Regions from separate parts of the Lelliottia nimipressuralis genome, predicted to be linked through region 1. Evidence: predicted binding sites of a transcription regulator. Region 1 holds the regulator's gene; each other region holds the start of a gene.
The links. The regulator PurR, encoded in region 1, represses purine synthesis genes. The targets are predictions, from matches to a motif close to CANGCAAACGTTTGCNTG.
Positions count from the first base shown of each region.

Region 1 (4,147 bases):
GCTTTGCGGATTTCAAAGCGAAGTTTACTGACGCAGCAATTAAGAACTTCGGCTCTGGCTGGACGTGGCTGGTTAAAGAGGCTGACGGTAAACTGGCTATCGTCTCAACGTCAAACGCGGGAACCCCACTGACCACCAGCGCGAAACCGCTGATGACCGTTGATGTGTGGGAACACGCGTATTATATCGACTACCGTAACGCTCGCCCGAACTACCTTGAGCACTTCTGGGCGCTGGTTAACTGGGAATTTGTGGCGAAGAACTTCGCGGCGTAAATGAGACGCAGAAGGGGCAGCCCTTCTGCGTTTTTTGATTACTCTGTGACGCGAACAGGTTCCGGCTGTTTACGGCCCGATGTCAGGACCAGCAGCAGACCGAGCGCCGCTATAATCGCCCCCATCACCGGTACAAAAGCGTATCCCAGCCCGCCTGAAATCACCGCCCCACCCGCTGCCGCACCCAGCGCATTCCCGAGATTAAACGCACCGATATTCACGGAAGAAGACAGGCCCGGCGCTTCGTGCGCCACACGCATGACGCGCATCTGCAATGGCGGAACCACGGCAAAGGTTGCAGCGCCCCACACCACCATCGCAATGGCCGCCCCAAACTCGTTGCGCGCAAGCCAGGGAATCGCGAGCATAATCACAATCAGCAGCGTTAAGAAGCCTTTCAGCGTCCCGGTGACCGAGCGATCCGCCAGTTTACCGCCGAGATAGTTGCCCAAAGAGAAACCGACGCCAATCAGCACCAGCATCGCCGTCACGAACAGCGGTGTGGCGTGAGTGATATCGTGCAGTACCGGTGAAATGTAGGTGTAGAGCGTAAACATCGCGCCCGCCCCGAGCACCGTGGTTAACAGAGCAGACAACACCTGTGGACGAACCAGCACCGACAGCTCTTTACGCACGTCCGGGCGCTCGCCCGCCTCGCCTTTCGGAAGCGAGAAGAACAGTGCAATCATCGCCACTACGCCCAGCCCTGCGGTTGCCATAAACGACATCCGCCAGCCAATGACTTCACCAAGCCAGGTCGCCGCCGGTACACCGCCAATATTGGCGATGGTTAGCCCCATAAACATGGTTGCCACCGCGCTGGCCTGTTTGTGTTTTGGCACCACGCTCGCCGCCACCACAGAGCCTAAGCCAAAGAACGCGCCGTGGTTCAGGCTGGTCAGAATGCGTGACAGCAGCAGCGTGGTGTAATCCGGTGACAGCGCCGAGAGCACGTTACCGAGGGTAAAAATCGCCATCAGGAAGATCAGCGCATTGCGACGGGCACGATGCGACAACAGCAGCGTCATGAGCGGCGCACCAATCATCACGCCAATGGCGTAGGCGCTGATCAGCATACCTGCGGCGGGAATAGAGACATCTACCCCTTTTGCGATAACCGGCAACAGTCCCATCGGGGAAAACTCGGTGGTGCCGATGCCAAAAGCGCCAATCGCCAGGGCAAGCAGGGGAAAATTGATTTTCATTGATTAACTACGGATGCCGTGTCGTCGCGCGACACGGGACTAAGATGTCAAAAGCATGACATCAATCACAAAAAATGAGAAGTTAACAAATTAGCAAAAGATTTTTGCCGTGCGGGTAACAATCAGGGAACAGGCAGGAGATGAGGGAGAGAACTCTCCCCCGCTTGAATCAGTGCAGCGCAGCGGTCAGACCCGCAGCGACAATCAGAGCCAGAACAATAATGGTTGTCGTCAGCGAAAACTTCAGATCGGTACTCATCAATTTTTCTCCTTTTAATCACCCCACGAAAAGTGAGCTTGCTCATTTTTACACAGTTTACCCCAAAAATCTTCCTGGATTTAGGCTGATAACCGTTTTTGCTCTTCCCCTTTTCATCAAGATAAGACAAAATTCCACGCTAAATTTATAAGCGTACCGGCCACTGACCCCCTCCTGACGTTCTGAGTCGTTTTCCCGGCGTATCGCAATTCACATTGCGAGATAAGGGTGAGAGAAGGCAAACGTTTACCTTTAAGTATTTCAGGAGTTTAAGATATGGTCTGGAGTGACATGTAATGGCAACAATTAAAGATGTGGCGAAACGCGCAAACGTTTCCACTACAACCGTATCACATGTAATTAACAAAACGCGTTTCGTTGCGGAAGAGACGCGCAACGCCGTATGGGCCGCCATCAAAGAGCTGCACTACTCCCCAAGTGCCGTGGCGCGTAGCCTGAAGGTGAACCACACCAAATCGATCGGCCTGCTGGCGACCAGCAGCGAAGCCGCCTATTTTGCGGAGATCATCGAAGCGGTTGAGAAAAACTGTTTCCAGAAGGGCTACACCCTGATTCTCGGCAACGCCTGGAACAGCCAGGAGAAACAGCGCGCTTACCTGTCGATGATGGCGCAAAAGCGCGTTGATGGCCTGCTGGTAATGTGTTCTGAATACCCGGAGTCCGTACTCTCCATGCTTGAAGAGTATCGCCACATTCCGATGGTGGTGATGGACTGGGGTGATACCCGCGCTGATTTTACCGATTCCGTCAACGATAACGCCTTTGAAGGCGGCTACATGGCAGGTCGCTACTTGATTGAGCGCGGTCACCGCGAAATCGGCGTCATTCCGGGTCCGCTGGAGCGCAACACCGGCGCAGGCCGTCTGGCAGGGTTCATGAAAGCGATGGAAGAAGCGCTAATTACGGTGCCAGAAAACTGGATCGTGCAGGGCGACTTCGAGCCGGAGTCCGGCTACCGCGCGATGCAGCAGATCGTCTCCCAGTCGCACCGCCCTACCGCAGTCTTTATCGGGGGTGACATCATGGCGATGGGCGCCCTTTGCGCAGCCGATGAGCTGGGTTTGCGCGTGCCGCAGGACATTTCCGTGATCGGGTACGATAACGTGCGCAACGCACGCTACTTCACCCCGGCGCTGACGACCATTCACCAGCCGAAAGACTCGCTGGGCGAAACGGCCTTCAATATGTTGTTGGACCGCATCGTCAGCAAGCGTGAAGAGTCGCAGTCGATTGAAGTCCACCCGCGCCTGATTGAACGCCGCTCCGTGGCCGACGGTCCGTTCCGCGACTACCGCCGTTAATCCCCCGAGGGGCCGGTTATTCCGGCTCCCTCAGCCACTCTCTGTTCAGCGTTTCGCTGTCTCCCAGATAATCCAGCAGCCACGCCAGCGCCGGTGACATATCGTTTTGCTGCCACGTCAGGCAACAGGCCGCATCCGGGAACGGGTTTTCCAGCGTCAGAGCCACCCATTCACCGCGATCGATGCGTGGACGTGCAAAATGCGCCGGCACCATTCCCACGCACAGCCCCGCAGAAAGACAGGTCGCCGACGTTTCCCAATCCGGGGCGACCACACGGCGTTGGTTATCCAGTAACCAGGTAATCCGTTTTGGCAGCGATCGTGAGGTATCTTCCAGCACCAGTGACGGCCAGTTGCGCAACGTATCATCGCTCAACGGGCCTGCAATGGCGGCCAGAGGATGATCGCGGGCGACAACGCAGGTCCAGCTCAGGGCTCCCATATCGCGAAATGCATAGCGACCACCCACAGGGATCGCCTGAGTCGCGCCGATCGCCATCTCCACCCTGCCGTCAGAGAGCGCATCCCACACGCCGTTGAACACCTCCTGCGAGACGCGCAGCTCCACATCAGAGAAGTGGCGATAGAAATCGACCACCATCTGTCGGGTGCGTTCGGGTTTGACGATGTTATCCACCGCAATGGCGAGATGCCCGCGCCAGCCGTTCGCAATCTGCTGGCACTGCTCGCGGGTGATCATCATTTTTTTGATAACAGATCGTCCTTCTTTCAAAAACCAGACGCCCGCTGGCGTCAGAACAACGTCGCGGTGACGGCGCTCGAACAGCGGAACCGCCAGCCACTCTTCAAGCTGACGCACCGTATAGCTCACCGCAGAGGGGACGCGATGGAGTTCCTGGGCCGCGCCACTAAAGCTGCCGTTACGCGCGACCGCATCCACCACTTCTAACGAATATTCTGACCACATTTTCTGCCTGCAAAATTTTTGAATGCAATCACCAAATATTAGCGTTTCACAAGGCAGTTTGCACTCCCTACACTTTGCGCCAGTGATTACCTGCCCTCTTTAGGAAATAAAAAACAATGCAACCCAACAAAGGATTCCTGGTCTGGCTCGGCGGTTTA
Region 1 is NZ_CP167172.1:1,962,884-1,967,030, reverse strand. It holds gene sodB (superoxide dismutase [Fe]) at 1-275, shown strand, start outside; gene ACB496_RS09220 (MFS transporter) at 314-1,480, opposite strand; gene ACB496_RS09215 (YnhF family membrane protein) at 1,650-1,739, opposite strand; gene purR (HTH-type transcriptional repressor PurR) at 2,036-3,061, shown strand; gene punR (DNA-binding transcriptional activator PunR) at 3,078-3,989, opposite strand; gene punC (purine nucleoside transporter PunC) at 4,106-4,147, shown strand, end outside.

Region 2 (4,147 bases), 810 kb from region 1:
TCGTGCTGGTGCAGATTGTTCAGGTGCTGGGCGACTGGCTGGCGAAACGCGCCGATAAGCGCGATCGCCGTTAGAGAATCAGGCCGCCAGCCAGGCGGCCACCGCGTTAAATTCGCCCCGAAAGACAATTTTGTCGGCTTTTTTCGCCAGCTGAAAGCGGTACATCGGGTCGTAATAGTCATTGAGCAGTGGCGCAAGCCAGGAATAGTGCGCCTCGGTACGTCTGGTGCGCTGCTGCTCGATGAGCGCGGAATCAAGTAAGGCGCTGAACTCTGCAAACCGCTGTAACCCCAGACGGCGGCGGATGGCGAACAGGCCATGGTGCAGATAGTCGGTGTACTCCTGCCAGCCTTTTTCTTCGCCGAATGCGGCTGAAAAATCCTGCCACATGTGCGCGAAATACTCCTCGCGCAGGCGTTCAAGACGAATATCAAAAGGATCGTCCACCACCACGATAGGCGATTCCGCCATGCGGTCGCGCAGACACTCCGGCAGATGGTTGGAGCCAATCATGCGGCCTTCGTCTTCCAGCACCCAGCGTGCGGCGACCTTTTTCAGCAGTGCGACGGCCAGGTGATTTTCAAAACTGGCTTGCGACAGCTGGGCATTAAGCGTGCGGCCAAAGGATGAGCCGCGATGACGCGCCAGCCCCTCCAGGTCGATGCCCGATGCGTGCTGTTTGACCAGCAGCGTTTTGCCGCTGCCGGTACAGCCGCCAATCAGCACCATCGGCTTTTGCACCTGTTCGGCGGTGGCTTGGATCGCGGTCTGACGCAGGGCTTTGTAGCCGCCCACAATCAGCGGGTAATCAATGCCCACCGCGTTTAGCCACGCCTGGGCAATGTGCGAGCGCTGTCCGCCACGCGCACAGCAGAGATAGCCGCCAGGGTTTGCCAGGCAGGCGTCGCGCCAGGCGTTAATCCGCTCTTCCCGCGTGTCGCCGCTGACCAGACTATGGCCCAACGCCAGCGCGGCTTCTGGCCCCTGGCGTTTGTAGCACGTGCCCACGGCGGCGCGTTCGTCGTCGGTCATCAGCGGCAGATTGAGCGCAGCAGGCATGGCGCCCTGAGTGAATTCGATCGGCGCGCGAACGTCGATTAAAGGGGTATCGGCGGCAAGGATCGCGCGATAGTCCGTTCCATCGTTCATGAGAAGTCCTGAAGGAAACAAAACAGCAATAGGCGGGGATTTTACGCGCGTTGAAAGATGCCGGGGAAGGAAAAGATCAACTCCCCGACATTTAGACCTTATTTGAGTTTGCTTTGCGCCCAGGCGATGCCGCTTGCGTACTCAGGTGGCAGCAGCGGAACCATCGCTTCGAGGGTGGCGCTCAGGCGGCCAGCGTCGTCATCGTTCAGATTGAGATGCCCGACTTTACGGCCTTCGCGCACCTCTTTGTCGTACCAGTGCAGATGGACCAGCGGCAGTTTCAGCCAGTCATAATTCAGATCGGTACCGATGAGATTGATCATCACCGACGGGCTGTTCACCACCGGCTGCGGCAGCGGCAGATCGGTGATGGCGCGCAGGTGCAGCTCAAACTGGCTGATAGAGGCGCCGTTTTGCGTCCAGTGGCCACTGTTATGCACGCGCGGGGCGAGTTCGTTGATCAGCAGACCGGCTGGCGTGATAAAGCACTCCATCGCCATGACGCCGACGTAGCCCAGCTCATGCATGATGGCTGAGAGCATATCTTCGGCCTGCGCCTGCTGAGCGGCGTTCGCCTGCGGGAACACCACGCTGGTGCGCAGAATGCCGTCCTGATGCAGGTTATGGGTCAGGGGATAAAACACCGTGCTGCCGTCATGGGCGCGCGCGCCAACCAGCGACACTTCGCCGCTAAAATTGATCCCCTGCTCGACGATACATTCGCCGTAGCACTCGTCCGGCAGCTCGGCGGTTTCGTTCGCACGCAAACGCCACTGGCCGCGCCCGTCGTAGCCGCCGGTGCGACGCTTCACGATCGCTAGCTCGCCGAGGGTCTCGAAGACCGCCGGCCATTCGCTTTTATCCGCCAGCAGTTGCCACGGGGCCGTCGCCAGGCCCAGCTTGTCGAACAGCTGTTTTTGCGTCAGTCGGTCAGCAATAATCGGGAATACATCGCGGTTCACGAAGGCATTATGACGCGCCAGCTCGCGGGTTAACGCAGTTTCCGGCCAGCGCTCGATTTCAGCGGTGATGACGCTTTGCTGAAACGGCACGGCTTCCGGCTCGGCGTCCAGCCCGACGGGCCAGACGCTGATGCCCAGCGGCTCACCCGCCTGACGCAGCATTCGGCCCAGCTGACCGTTTCCGAGGACGCAGACTTGTTTCATGCCTCACCTCGCGGATCCGGATTCTCCAGCACCTCGTCGGTCTGGGCTTTACGCCACTCTGCCAGACGCTGATGTAGCTCTTTATCGTGTGTTGCCAGAATTTGTGCCGCCAGCAGTGCAGCGTTCGCGGCGCCCGCTTTGCCAATCGCCAGCGTACCGACCGGGATCCCGCGCGGCATCTGTACGATGGAATAGAGGCTGTCGACGCCGCTCAGGGCAGCACTTTGCACCGGCACACCCAGCACCGGCACCAGCGTTTTGGCGGCAATCATGCCTGGCAGATGTGCAGCACCGCCCGCACCGGCAATGATCACCTGATAGCCGTTCTCTTCTGCGCCTTCGGCGAAGCTGAACAGTTTATCGGGAGTACGGTGCGCGGAGACCACTTCAATATGATGTGGAACGTTCAGGATTTCGAAGATTTCGGCGGCAAACTGCATGGTAGCCCAGTCGCTTTTGGACCCCATCACGATGGCGACACGCGCCGGATTATTGCGGGAAGACATGCGTCTTAAAACTCCTGTGGGTGCGGAACACACTGCTTTGAGGGCACAGAGAATAGCATTAAATCACGAGTAGGAAAACGATTGCGTAGCGATGATTTCGGCAACAAACAGAGGGGGGATTAAAACGGGAAAGGGATCAGTTCTATACCGTCTGGCGTGACTTTTACCATTGAGCCTTCCGTGTGCCACGCGCCTAACACGACGCGGTGCGCGGGCTCGCCGTTAGCGGATAGCGTGTGGACGTCCGGGCGATGGGTATGGCCGTGGATAAGCCATTGCACGCGATGTTTTTCCATCACCTCGATAACCGCCTGCGGATTCACATCCATGATGGACAGGGATTTGCTGCTGTTGGCGGCTTTACTGCCTGCGCGCATTTTAGCGGCAATGCGGTTGCGGATAAACAGCGGCAGAGCGAGAAACAGGGTCTGAATCCATGGCGTATGGACTTTGGCGCGAAACGCCAGATAGCCGGTATCGTCGGTGCAGAGCGTGTCGCCGTGCATGATCAGCACCTGGCGACCGTAGAGATCGAGCACCTGTTCTTCCGGCAGCAGCGTCATGCCGCTTTCACGGGCAAAGCGTTTGCCAATCAGAAAATCGCGATTGCCGTGGATGAAGAAGCAGGGAACGCCGGAATCAACCAGTGCTTTAATGGCGGCGGCGATTTCACGGTGCAGAGGGTTGGGATCGTCGTCGCCAATCCAGGCTTCAAAGAGGTCGCCCAGAATGTAGAGCGCATCGGCAGAGCGGGCTTCGCCTTGTAAAAAACGCAGAAAACCGGCGGTGATCGCCGGTTCTTCTGTTTGCAGATGGAGGTCTGCAATAAAGAGTGTCGCCACCAATTACTCGCTGACGGTCACGCTGGTAATGATAACGTCTTCTTTAGGAACGTCCTGGTGCATACCGCTGCGGCCAGTTGCCACGCCTTTGATTTTCTCAACCACGTCCATGCCTTCAACCACTTCTGCGAATACGCAGTAGCCCCAGCCCTGCATGCTTTCGCCGGAGAAGTTCAGGAAGTCATTGTCAGCCACGTTGATGAAGAACTGGGCAGTCGCAGAGTGTGGAGCCTGGGTACGCGCCATTGCCAGCGTACCACGGGTGTTTTTCAGACCGTTGTTCGCTTCGTTTTTGATCGCTTCTTTGGTTTCTTTCTGGTTCATGCCAGGTTCAAAACCGCCGCCCTGAATCATAAAGCCATTGATCACGCGGTGGAAAATAGTGTTGTTGTAGAAACCTTCGCGGCAGTAGTCCAGGAAGTTTTTAACTGTTTCAGGCGCTTTATCGTCAAAAGTTTTGATGACGATATCGCCATGATTAGTG
Region 2 is NZ_CP167172.1:1,155,558-1,159,704, forward strand. It holds gene ACB496_RS05375 (methionine ABC transporter permease) at 1-74, shown strand, start outside; gene mnmH (tRNA 2-selenouridine(34) synthase MnmH) at 79-1,149, opposite strand; gene purK (5-(carboxyamino)imidazole ribonucleotide synthase) at 1,248-2,315, opposite strand; gene purE (5-(carboxyamino)imidazole ribonucleotide mutase) at 2,312-2,821, opposite strand; gene lpxH (UDP-2,3-diacylglucosamine diphosphatase) at 2,941-3,663, opposite strand; gene ppiB (peptidylprolyl isomerase B) at 3,667-4,147, opposite strand, start outside.
Region 2: a site for PurR is predicted at 2,892-2,909, ahead of purE (5-(carboxyamino)imidazole ribonucleotide mutase). Genes of this name have one in related genera too.

Region 3 (4,147 bases), 740 kb from region 1:
AGCAGCAGCAGATTATCGTCCGTTTTGAGTTCCCTCAGTTTTGCTACCCATTTTGCCGGTTCCCAGTACTGCACCTGTGAATCGTGCAAGCCCGTCGTCACCAGCATGTGCGGATAGGCTTTCTCTTCGACGTTGTCGTAGGGGCTGTATTCCTTCATGTAGCGGTAATAGGTTTCGTCCTGCGGATTGCCCCACTCTTCAAATTCACCGGTGGTTAGCGGGATAGACTCGTCGAGCATGGTCGTGACGACGTCGACAAACGGCACCTGCGCGACAATGCCTTTAAACAGCTCAGGACGCTGGTTAATAACCGCCCCCATCAGCATGCCGCCTGCGCTGCCGCCCATGCCAAAGCACAGGTGCGGATCGCCGTAACCCTGCGCAATCAGCCCGTCGCACACGTCGAGATAGTCGTTAAAGGTATTTTTCTTCTTCAGGAATTTCCCCTCTTCGTACCAGTGCTGCCCCAGCTCGCCGCCGCCGCGCACATGGGCAATGGCGAAGATAAATCCCCTGTCGAGCAGGCTCAGCCTGCTGCTGCTGAAATCTGCGTCCATGCTGGCGCCGTACGAGCCGTAGCCGTACACCAGCAGCGGATTTTTACTCTTGTGGAAATGATCTTTGTGATACACCAGCGACACCGGGACTTCCACGCCGTCGCGCGCAGTGATCCACAGGTGTTCGCTGCGATAGCAGCTGGCATCGAAACCGGCCACTTCAGCCTGTTTCAGCACGCGCCGCTGCCCGGTATTCATATCGAGTTCAAACAGCGTGTCGGGAGTGGTCATTGACGAATAGCCGTAGCGCAGCCGCGACGACTCCGGCTCCGGATTGTAGCCAATCCAGGTGACATACGCCGGATCGTCAAAGGCTATGCCCACCACTTCGCGGGTTTTGCGGTTGATCTGGCGAATACTGGTCAGCCCTCGCTGACGTTCTTCCACCACCAGCCAGTCGGTAAACAGGGTGAAACCTTCGAGCATCACCTGCTCGCGCGCCGGGATCAGCACTTCCCATTTGCGTTCATCGCGCACTTTGGTTTTATACAGGCCAAAGTTTTTGCCCTCGCGGTTAGAGCGCAGGTAGAAGGTGTGCTGGAAATGGTCAAGGCTGTACTCGTGATCTTTGCGGCGCGGCAGGAAACAGAGCGGCTGCGCGTCGGGCAGTTCGGCGTCCAGCAGCAAGACTTCGGTGGTCGTCGCACTGGCCAGCGAGATAATCAAATAGTGGCGCGAAGTGGTTTTATGCAAGCTGACGTAGAAAGTCTCGTCTTTTTCCTCGTACACCAGCTCATCGTTGCCTGAAGATGTGCCCACCGTGTGCCGCCATACCTGATAAGGCAGCAGCGTAGAGGCATGCTTTTTAACGTAATAGACGGTTTCGGAGTCGTTCGCCCAGACAAAATCAGACGAGACGTTATCCAGCATTTCCGGATACCAGTTTCCGGTTTCCAGATTACGAAACCGCAGACCGTACTGGCGGCGTGACAGATAATCCTCCGCCAGCGCCATAATGGTGTTATCAGGCGAAATGCCCAGCCCACCGAGCGTATAGAACTCGCTGTGCGCCGCGCGCTGATTGGCATCGAGCAGCGTCTCCCACTCATCCCATTCGGCGCTCAGCACCGACTGACGCTGGTAAATCGCATACTCACTGCCCGGCTCGTAGAGATGACGATAGCGGTAGCCGTTTTTGGTCCAGGGGGCGGAAATATCGCGCTGTGGCACGCGCGCCACCATTTCACCGAGCAGGCTGTCCTGAAGCGCCTGCTGTGAAGACATCACCTTTCGGCCGTAGTCATTTTCCTGATGCAGGTAATCAAGCACTTCCGGCTGCGAGCGATCGTCGTCCCGCAGCCAGTAGTAATTATCGATGCGCGTATCACCATGGGTGGTGATCGCTTTGGGAATGCGTCGGGCTTTTGGCAGCATGTCAGTTTTTCTTTTTGGTTTTACACCCTATAAGGGTGGCAAAACACACGCACGATGCAAGCGAAACGTGACAACCGCCAAATATTACTAGCCCGGTAATGCCTGTTTTTGCTGCTTAATATCCTGCTCAATCCCGTCGCGTACGTCCTGCGGAATTTTCAGCGCGTCGCCGAGCGCATTCAGATAGCTGCGCTCCATAAAGTGATCGATATCGATAGCCGCACAGCTCAGGAAATAGAGCTCCAGCGCCTCTTCCTCGTTTTTCACGCTCTGCGCCAGACGCATCGGGTCGAGCGGTTGTTCAATCGCCTGCGCCACCAGCGCCCGCCCCTGCGCCTCAACGCCCGCTTCCCGCATCTGCTGTTCGATGGCGGCGCGTTCATTATCGTCGATATGACCGTCACTTTTGGCGGCAAACACCAGCGCCAGGATCAGCCGTTCAGTGCGCACATCCAGCGACGAGGCCTGTTGACCAAACTGCGGCTCGTCCTGATGGGCAGTGCGTACTCTGTCTTTGTACTTGTTCCACAAAACCGTTCCGGCGATTGCCCCGCCGCCCGCCAGCAGTGCGCCGGTGCCGTATTTCGCCAGCAGTTTGCGGGAGGATTTATTGGCGACCAGCAGACCCGCCAGCCCACCCAGCGCCCCCGGTACCAGCAGCTTGCTCAGTCCTTGCTCACTGGACGACGACGCTTTCTGACCTAACATGGACTGCAGTTGATTCAACCAGCCTGACATAATATTCCCCACTCTACGGTTCGTTATGGTTACAGCCTATGCGAGGCGATGTCAGGAAATGTCTGCCCGCACTAAAGAAGCGCAAATTTCCCCCTGCGCACAGGACATCTGCGCCTGGTGGAAGACAGACGCAAACGTTTTCGTTTATACTGCGCGCAACTTTTTTAGGGGGGATATGATGACTCTTTTAGGAACTGCTTTGCGTCCATCCGCGACGCGCGTCATGCTGCTGGGTTCTGGCGAGCTGGGAAAAGAAGTGGCCATTGAGTGCCAGCGTCTCGGCATTGAAGTGATTGCCGTCGATCGTTATGCGGATGCACCGGCAATGCACGTCGCGCACCGCGCGCATGTCATCAATATGCTCGATGGCGACGCACTTCGCGCGCTGATTGCACAGGAAAAGCCTGACTTTGTGGTCCCTGAAATCGAAGCGATTGCCACCGACACGCTTATTGCCCTTGAGCAGGAAGGTCAGCGTGTGGTGCCTTGTGCCCGCGCAGCCAAGCTGACCATGAACCGCGAAGGCATTCGTCGCCTGGCGGCCGAAGAGCTGGCGCTACCGACTTCCAGCTATCGTTTTGCCGATGGAAAAGCGGATTTCCTGCAAGCCGTCGAACAAATTGGCTACCCGTGCATCATTAAGCCGGTGATGAGCTCCTCCGGTAAAGGCCAGAGCTTTATCCGCGACGAAACCACGCTTGATAAGGCGTGGGATTATGCCCAACAGGGCGGCCGCGCCGGTGCCGGGCGCGTCATCGTCGAAGGCGTCGTGAAGTTTGATTTCGAAATCACCCTGCTGACGGTCAGCGCCGTTGACGGTGTTCACTTCTGTGATCCCATTGGCCATCGTCAGGAAGACGGCGATTACCGGGAATCCTGGCAGCCGCAGCAGATGAGCACCTTGGCGCTGGAGCGCGCGCAGGAGATTGCCCGCAAAGTGGTGCTGGCGCTGGGCGGTCACGGTCTGTTTGGCGTGGAACTGTTCGTCTGCGGCGATGAGGTGATTTTCAGCGAAGTCTCTCCGCGTCCTCACGACACCGGAATGGTGACGCTGATATCCCAGGATCTCTCGGAGTTCGCTCTGCACGTTCGCGCGTTTCTGGGGCTGCCGGTGGGCGGGATTCGTCAGTATGGCCCGGCGGCTTCTGCGGTGATCTTGCCCCGGCTGACCAGCCAGAATGTCACGTTTGATAATGTGGATGCCGCCGTCGGCGCGGGTCTGCAGCTGCGTCTGTTTGGTAAACCCGAAATCGACGGAACTCGTCGCCTGGGCGTGGCGTTAGCCACCGGCGATAGCGTGGAAACAGCGGTTGAGCGGGCGGTCAGTGCGGCGCAAGCCGTGAGTGTGAAAGCATAAAAAAGCCGGGCAACGCGTGTTTGCCCGGCCAGTATTTTCGGTTTTGTCGGGCGGGTTCACACCCGCCACTGCAAAAATTACTTCGCGCCTTCCACAGCTTCGCGCGCCAGCTTAGTAATGC
Region 3 is NZ_CP167172.1:2,698,341-2,702,487, forward strand. It holds gene ptrB (oligopeptidase B) at 1-1,931, opposite strand, end outside; gene ACB496_RS13015 (tellurite resistance TerB family protein) at 2,019-2,669, opposite strand; gene purT (formate-dependent phosphoribosylglycinamide formyltransferase) at 2,848-4,026, shown strand; gene kdgA (bifunctional 4-hydroxy-2-oxoglutarate aldolase/2-dehydro-3-deoxy-phosphogluconate aldolase) at 4,104-4,147, opposite strand, start outside.
Region 3: a site for PurR is predicted at 2,797-2,814, ahead of purT (formate-dependent phosphoribosylglycinamide formyltransferase). Genes of this name have one in related genera too.

Region 4 (4,147 bases), 1.4 Mb from region 1:
CCGGCTCGAGAGTCTCTTCATTACGGTAGATACCGACAACGCTGATACGCGCGCTCGGTACGTGCTCCAGCACGCCTTCCATCATGCCCAGACCTGCGCGCAGGATTGGCACCACGGTAATTTTTTTGCCTTTGATCTGCTCAACCTGGACCGGGCCGTTCCAGCCTTCGATGGTCACTTTTTCAGTTTCCAGGTCAGACGTTGCTTCGTAAGTCAGTAAGCTTCCAACTTCAGAGGCCAGTTCGCGAAAACGCTTCGTGCTGATGTCATGCTCACGCATCAGGCCCAGCTTGTGTTTAACGAGTGGGTGTTTCACTTCCACAATCTTCATTCTCATTCTCCTCTGAGGTGGCTACCGCAAAAAAAATCGCCGGATTATACCGCTTTTTTCCAGGTTCGCCATACCCATCTTGCTTGACGTTGATCAATCAAAGTGGATTAGGGAGTGTTAGAGAGTATAAAACAGGAAAAAAAAGCCGGAGGGGAGTCCGGCTTTTTCGGGGGATAGTTGACGTGCGGTGCTGCGCTTACAGGTCTGCGCCGTTAGTGGCGATAACCTTCTGATACCAGTCGAATGATTTTTTCTTGCTGCGGTTCAGGGTGCCATTACCTTCGTTATCTTTATCGACAAAGATAAACCCGTAGCGTTTTTTCATTTCGCCCGTGCCCGCCGACACCAGATCGATACAGCCCCACGGGGTGTAACCCATCAGATCCACGCCATCTTCAACCACCGCTTTTTTCATCTCGCGGATGTGCGCGTCGAGATAATCGATGCGGTACTGGTCGTTCACCGTGCCGTCGCTCTCCTGCACGTCGATGGCGCCAAAGCCATTCTCGACGATAAACAGTGGCAGCTGATAGTGATCCCAGAACCAGTTCAGGGAGTAGCGCAGGCCCACCGGGTCAATCTGCCAGCCCCAGTCGGATTTCTGAACGTACGGGTTGGAGACCAGGCTTTTACTTTCGTCATAATCCAGCTGCGGGTTGTCCGGCGTTGCTTTGGTGGCGAAAGACATGTAATAGCTGAAACCGATGTAATCAACACAGCCCTGCTTCAGTGCCGCAATATCTTCCTCGGTAATATCCAGCTCAAAACCGCGACGCTCAAAGTAGTTAAGCAGGTGCTGCGGATATTTCCCGCGCACGTGCACGTCGGTGAACCAGTAGCGACGATGCATGGCGTTCATCGCCATCATGATGTCGTTTGGCGCGCAGCTCAGCGGATAGATTGGGCACATGGCAATCATGCAGCCAATTTGCAGGGACGGATTGATCTCACGCCCGGCTTTCACCGCCAGAGCGCTGGCCACCAGCTCATAGTGCGCGGCCTGGAACATCACCGGCTCGCGATCTTCGCCCGGCTCGTACTTCAGGCCGGAGTTAGTGAATGGCGCAAAATCTTCGTGGAAGTTAGCCTGGTTGTTGATCTCGTTGAAGGTCATCCAGTACTTCACTTTGTGCTGGTAACGCTTGAATACCACGGTCGCGAAACGCACAAACATGTCGATCAGCTTACGATTGCGCCAGCCGCCGTATTCGGTCACCAGATGGAAAGGCATTTCGAAGTGCGAAAGAGTAATCACCGGCTCAATGCCATATTTCAGGCACTCGTCGAACAGGTCGTCGTAGAATTTCAGACCGGCTTCGTTCGGCTCCAGCTCATCGCCTTTGGGGAAAATACGCGTCCAGGCAATCGATGTGCGGAAGCATTTAAAACCCAGTTCAGCGAAAAGTTTGATGTCTTCTTTGTAGCGATGGTAGAAGTCGATGGCTTCGTGGTTCGGATAGTTTTTACCCTGAATCACGCCCTGGGTGATTTCACGCGGGACGCCGTGCGCGCCGACCGTCATTACGTCCGCAACGCTGATTCCTTTACCGCCCTCTTTCCAGCCACCTTCCAGCTGATGCGCCGCCACCGCGCCGCCCCACAGAAAACCTTCTTTGAATCCTGGCATGCCTTTTCCCTCATTCTGCGTTATTTTCTGCAAAAACAATTACAGAAACCGGTTTCAGTGAAATCATGTGCAATGCTCCTGGCGGTTGCAAGCACATTACCGAAACCGGTTTCATTTTCGTGAACGGTATCAAGTTTGTCGCGACCCGATGTATAAATGTGTAAATTTTCAGCGACTTTTTATGACCGCAGAATAGGCTCGCAAACGTTTGCCTGGACTGTTAGAATTGCGCCGATTTTTCTTACTATGCAATGCAATCGCGTGGGGACTTAAGCCGTGACCAACAAAACTTCTCTCAGCTATAAAGATGCCGGTGTTGATATTGACGCAGGTAATGCGCTGGTTGACCGAATCAAAGGTGTGGTCAAAAAGACTCGCCGCCCTGAAGTGATGGGTGGTCTGGGTGGATTTGGCGCACTGTGCGCACTGCCGCAAAAATATCGTGAGCCTGTTCTGGTTTCTGGCACTGACGGCGTGGGAACAAAACTGCGTCTGGCGATGGATCTCAAACGCCACGACACCATCGGCATCGACCTGGTGGCCATGTGTGTGAACGACCTTGTGGTGCAGGGTGCTGAACCCCTCTTCTTCCTCGACTATTACGCGACCGGAAAACTGGACGTGGATACCGCATCCAGCGTGATTACCGGTATCGCTGAAGGCTGTTTGCAGTCAGGCTGTGCGCTGGTCGGCGGCGAAACGGCAGAAATGCCGGGGATGTATCACGGTGAAGATTACGATGTCGCAGGCTTCTGCGTCGGCGTGGTAGAAAAATCAGAAATTATCGACGGCAGCAAAGTGACCGATGGCGATGTGCTGATTGCACTCGGCTCCAGCGGCCCGCACTCCAACGGTTATTCCCTTGTGCGTAAGATCCTCGAAGTGAGCGGCTGCGATCCAGAAACCACGGAACTCGACGGCAAACCGCTGGCCGATCACCTGCTGGCACCGACCCGCATCTACGTGAAAAACATTCTTGAACTGATTGAGAACGTTGACGTGCACGCCATTGCTCACCTGACCGGCGGCGGCTTCTGGGAAAACATCCCGCGCGTTCTGCCCGACAATACTCAGGCGGTGATCGACGCGTCCTCCTGGCAGTGGCCAGCCGTGTTCAACTGGCTGCAAACCGCAGGTAACGTCAGCCAGCACGAAATGTATCGCACCTTCAACTGCGGCGTCGGCATGCTGATTGCTCTGCCAGCCAGCGAAGCAGACAAAGCCATTGAGCTGATGAAGGCGAAAGGTGAAAACGCGTGGAAAATCGGTATCATCAAAGCTTCTGATTCCGAACAGCGCGTGGTCATTGAATGAAAAATATTGTGGTGCTCATTTCCGGTAACGGAAGTAATTTGCAGGCCATTATCGACGCCTGCAAACAGAAACAGATCAATGGCACCATTCGCGCAGTATTCAGCAACAAGGCCGATGCGTTCGGCCTTGAGCGTGCGCGGGATGCCCATATCCCGGCGCACGCGCTGGAAGCCTCTCAGTTTGCCAGTCGAGAAGCCTTCGACCGGGAGCTGGTGCAGGAGATCGACGCCTACGCGCCGGATGTCGTGGTGCTGGCCGGCTATATGCGTATCCTCAGCCCGGGTTTTGTTTCCCACTATTCTGGCCGTCTGCTGAACATCCACCCTTCTCTTCTGCCGAAATATCCAGGCCTGCATACCCACCGTCAGGTGCTGGAAAATGGCGATGAGGAGCATGGGACTTCCGTGCATTTCGTCACCGACGAGCTGGACGGCGGGCCGGTCATTCTGCAGGCAAAAATCCCGGTGTTTGACGGCGACGATGAAGACGACATCACCGAACGCGTTCAGTCGCAGGAGCACGCCATTTACCCGTTAGTGGTGAGCTGGTTTGTCGATGGGCGTCTTGAGATGCGCGACAACGCCGCCTGGCTGGATGGCGTTAAGCTGCCCGCTCAGGGCTATGCGGCCGACGAGTAATCTGTTTTTCCCGGCGGCGCTGCGCTTGCAGAGCCGACGATTTTGCCAGTCGGGTACGCGCCGCGCCGCCCGACACATCTTCATCCGCACCAACCCCTTAAAATCCCCCATAAAAAAAATTAACTGTCATACTTTTCTGGCACAGTTGGACATCTCGTGTCAAAGCTCGCCATAATAGAATCGAGACGGATTTGCTGCGTCCCGTGATTGAAACGGAGTGTAAGTTGTAATGGGTCA
Region 4 is NZ_CP167172.1:3,341,936-3,346,082, forward strand. It holds gene upp (uracil phosphoribosyltransferase) at 1-331, opposite strand, end outside; gene ACB496_RS16040 (6-phospho-beta-glucosidase) at 528-1,958, opposite strand; gene purM (phosphoribosylformylglycinamidine cyclo-ligase) at 2,235-3,272, shown strand; gene purN (phosphoribosylglycinamide formyltransferase) at 3,269-3,910, shown strand; gene ppk1 (polyphosphate kinase 1) at 4,140-4,147, shown strand, end outside.
Region 4: a site for PurR is predicted at 2,156-2,173, ahead of purM (phosphoribosylformylglycinamidine cyclo-ligase). Genes of this name have one in related genera too.